Regions from separate parts of the Pseudarthrobacter sp. BRE9 genome, predicted to be linked through region 1. Evidence: predicted binding sites of a transcription regulator. Region 1 holds the regulator's gene; the other holds the start of a gene.
What was found. Region 1 encodes Rex, which represses fermentation and respiration genes when NADH is low (regulators of the CRP and FNR family bind a similar motif). Its sites were predicted from a motif close to CTTGTGAANNNNTTCACAAG; they were not measured.
Positions count from the first base shown of each region.

Region 1 (2,178 bases):
CTGGCTCCACGCATCAACGTATTGTCCACGTCGAAAAACGCCGCCTCGCCGGGCTGCGGCGCGGCAACCGGCCGCGTGACAACGGCGACGTATTTCTCCTCGGGCATGGACCCGAGTCTAGTCAATCCACTGGCCCGCCGCCGTCGGCGTCACCCGCACGCCACGAACGGCGATACCGTTAAGCCATGGCTACACCCCGCGTCGTCCTGGTCACCAAAGCTGACTGCCACCTTTGCGAGGAAGCGCGCGACGCCGTCGGCCGGGTCACTGCCTCATTGGGCCTTACGTGGAGCGAAGAGCTGGTGGACAACCAGCCCGAACTGCGGGAACGGTATGCCGAGGAGGTCCCGGTGGTGCTGGTGGACGGAGTACAGCGCGACTTCTGGAAAATCGACGAGGCCCGGCTGGAACGCGTGCTGCAGCGCGCCATGGCCCAATAGGGGGAGTGACAGCAGTGACAGCAGACCCCTGGGCATCATGAGCTTTCCATGGCCCTGGTTTTGAAGCCACGAGCGGCAGGGACCTAGAGTGGACTCACAACGCGACGCAAGGGAGGTGCGGGTGACATCCCTGGGTTCAACGCCCCAGCCTGTCCCGGACCTTCCGGATGCCACGGGCGCACTGGCCAAGCAGATACCTCCCGCCGCCGTGGCCCGGCTGACCATCTACCTCCGTGCCCTGAACACATTGCTGGCCGAGGGCGTGGAGCGTGTTTCTTCCGAATCCCTGGCGGAAGCCTCGGGCGTCAGTTCCTCAACCCTGCGCAAGGATTTGTCCCATGTGGGGTCCTACGGGACAAGGGGCGTGGGGTATGAGGTGCAGTACCTCAGCCGCCACATTGCCGCCGCATTGGGACTGACCCACGACTGGAAAGTGGCCATTGTCGGGGCCGGCAACCTGGGCAAGGCACTGGCGCGCTACGGCGGCTTCGAATCGCGCGGGTTCGACGTCGTGGCCATCTTCGACGCCGACCAGATGGTGGTGGGCAACGAGGTGGGGTGGCTGCGCGTCAGCGACGTGGCGGACCTTGAAACCGTCCTGCACCGTACCGGGGCCAACATGGTGGTGCTGGCCCTCCCAGCCGCGGTGGCCCAGGGGGTTTGCGACCGCGTCGTGGCGGCAGGCGTTCACAGTGTGCTGAGCTTCGCACCCGTGATGCTGCAGGTTCCCGAAGGGGTCAATCTCCGCAAGGTGGATATGGCCACCGAACTCCAGATCCTGGCCTACCATGCGCAACGGGCCCAGACCCCCGGGCAGACGGCCTAACTGGTTAAAGCAGCAGGCCCGGGATGCGGTTGCGCATCCCGGGCCTCCTGCTTGTCAGGGGTGGTGCCGGCTAGCGTCCGTAAGGGTTGCCGAAGCCGCCCGAGTATGGGTTGGCGAAGGGCTGCTGCTTCCGGAAGTACGGGGCGGATGCCGGAAGGTAGAGCAGCACGATGGCAGCGATGCCCAGCAGCGTTCCGATGGTGGCAAAGCTGGGGGGACCAAAGAGGCCGAAGATGGACAGCGCAGCGAAGACGGTGCCCAGGATGCGGGCCCAGTTCTTGCCCTTTCGGACGAAGAAGGCCACCAGCAGGTAGAGGGCCACTCCGATGATCGCGAATACCACCAGGGTGCCGGCAATGACTCCCTTGATGTCGTCATACGTGACTCCGGTGGCGCCGCCGGCGGCCATCTGGTCCTCAAAAGTCTGGCGGAACAGGGGATCATCCAGCTGGGTGAGGCCGGTCAGCAAGGAGATCACGAAGATCACTGCCGACGCGATCAGCAGCCAGAAGGAGATGTTCACCAGCTGTGGGATACCGTTGCTTCCCGCTGGCTGCGGCTGCTCCGAGGGGTACTGGCCGTAAGGCGACTGTCCATATGGGGACTGTCCATACTGCGGTTGGCCGTACTGGGGCGGGTTCTGGCCGTAGCCCGGGACCTGGGGCGCATTCTGCCCGTACTGCGGCGCGTTCTGCCCGTACTGGGGCGCTGCCGGCGGCTGCGACCCGTACTGCGGCTGGTTCTGCCCATACTGCGGTGCGTTCTGCCCGTACTGCGGCGCGTTCTGGCCAAAGCGGGGCTGCTGGTCTCCGGGCTGGCTGCCGGCCTGGTCATGCCCCGGCTGGTTGTTGCCCGACTGGGGGTCCTGGGGAGTGGGAGGCGGGACGGGAGGAGTACTCATGGCGTTCCTTC
Region 1 covers NZ_JAUZUY010000001.1:937,625-939,802, reverse strand. The annotation lists gene Q9R31_RS04435 (HAD-IB family hydrolase) at 1-107, opposite strand, end outside; gene Q9R31_RS04430 (glutaredoxin family protein) at 186-440, shown strand; gene Q9R31_RS04425 (redox-sensing transcriptional repressor Rex) at 562-1,266, shown strand; gene Q9R31_RS04420 (hypothetical protein) at 1,337-2,167, opposite strand.

Region 2 (2,178 bases), on a different contig from region 1:
GTCAACGTTTCCCACAGCCACGGCGATGCCCTCCGGCAGCCCGGTCCAGGCTGCCGCCTCCGCGGTCAGGGTGCCGGCGGCGTCGCCCAGCCGTCCGATGGTGTGCTCCAGCTTGCTGCTGACAAAGTCCTTGAACTCCGGGTTCAGGGCGGCCAGGAAATCCTCTGAGGGGTATCGCCCGTCCTGGTAGATCCCCTTGTACCCGGCAGTGCAGGCGTTGCGGACGTAGCGGCCGCTGAGCTGCCAGACGATCCAGTCGGCCGCCTCCACCCAGTGGTCCATTTCGGCGTAGGCCTCAGGGTCCTCTTCGAGCAGCTGCAGGCCCTTGGCGAACTCCCACTCGGACGAGATCAGGCCCCCATAGCGCGGAAGCCAGTCTTCGCCCCGTTCGGCCGCGAGCCGGTTGATCCGGTCCGCCTGTCCCTGGGCGGCGTGGTGGCGCCAGAGCTTTACATAGGCATGCGGCCGGTTGGCATAGCCCGGCAGTTCGTTCAAGGGGGTGCCATCGGCTTTGACGGGCACCATGGTGCAGGCGGTGAAGTCAGTGGCGATGCCGACGACGGCGGCCGGGTCGATCCCTGCGTCAGCCACCGCGGCGGGGACAGCTATGCGCAGGACGTCCCGGTAGTCGTTGGGCACCTGAAGCGCCCATTCCCCGGGAAGCCGTGCCCCGTCGTCGCCCGCCACGTCTTTGGGCAGGGAATCAGTCACCACTGCCTGGGGATATTCATGGACGGCGCTGCCGAGCTCCTTGCCGTCGCGGACCCGTACCACCACGGCACGGCCTGAAAGGGTTCCATAGTCCACCCCGATCACACAGTGGTCCAGGCGGGGCTCGGAGCTGGAAGTGAACAACGCATCTGGCATGGGGTTGCCTCCATCCGGGAGGCAGGGGCCTCATTACCGGGTTTTGTAGGGTCAGGGTCAAGCTAAGTGCTGCAGCAAGTGTGAACGCTAACAAAGCAGAAGTCAATGAAGTCGAAACTGTTTCGAAGTTTCTGGGAGGAGCCTCTTGTTAGCGTTCACAAATCAGTCTATATTGAACCGACACATCAACAATGTGGCCAGGACAGGGAGCGTCGTTGGTTCCCAGTCCAACAACACTTCGCGGCAATGCTGCCGCGGAAGGAGATAATGGTGAGAATCAAAAAACTCATGGGCGCGGTGGCCCTTGTCCTCGCCCTGACCGTGGGGGCCACCGGTTGCGGCTCCCGTGGCGGAACCAGCGAATCCAGCGGCGCGGCGAAGCCCAGCGACTCGCTGGTTGGCATCTCGATGCCCACCCAGACATCCGAACGGTGGATTGCCGACGGCGCCAACGTTGAGAAATCCCTGAAAGACCTCGGCTACAAGACGGACCTCCAGTTCGCCAACGACGACATTCCAACCCAGGTCTCGCAGATCGAAAACATGCTGACCAAGGGCGCCAAGGCCCTGATCGTCGCTGCCATTGACGGCACCACACTGACCGATGTCCTGGCCAAGGCCAAGGAGCAGAACGTCAAGGTCATCGCCTATGACCGCCTCATCAACGGCACCCCGAACGTGGACTACTACACCACTTTCGACAACTACACCGTGGGCGTCCAGCAGGCCACCTCGCTGCTGACCGGCCTGGGCCTGATCGACGCGAGCGGCAAGAAGGTGGACGGCAAGGGCCCCTTCAACATCGAACTTTTCGCCGGCAGCCCGGACGACAACAACGCCAACTTCTTCTGGACCGGCGCCATGGACACCCTCAAGCCGTACATGGATGCCGGCACCCTGAAGGTGCCCAGCGGCCAGACCAAGTTTGAGCAGGCGGCGATCCTCCGCTGGCAGGCGCCCGTGGCGCAGAAGCGCATGGAGGACATCATCACCTCCGCCTACAGCTCGGGCACCAAGCTCAACGGGGTCCTGTCCCCGTACGACGGCCTGTCCATCGGCATCATTTCCGCCCTCACCAGCACCGGCGGCTACGCCAAGGGCAGCCTGCCGGTGGTCACCGGCCAGGACGCCGAAAAGGGCTCCGTGAAGTCCATCATCGCCGGTGAGCAGTACTCCACCATCTTCAAGGACACCCGCCAGCTCGGCGCCCAGGCCGTCAAGATGGTCGACGCCGTCCTCAAGGGCCAGGAAGCCGAAACCAACGACACCAAGACCTACAACAACAAGGTCAAGGTTGTCCCGGCCTTCCTG
Region 2 covers NZ_JAUZUY010000009.1:192,259-194,436, forward strand. The annotation lists gene araB (ribulokinase) at 1-867, opposite strand, end outside; gene chvE (multiple monosaccharide ABC transporter substrate-binding protein) at 1,135-2,178, shown strand, end outside.
Region 2: a site for Rex is predicted at 1,010-1,029, ahead of araB (ribulokinase). Genes of this name have one in related genera too.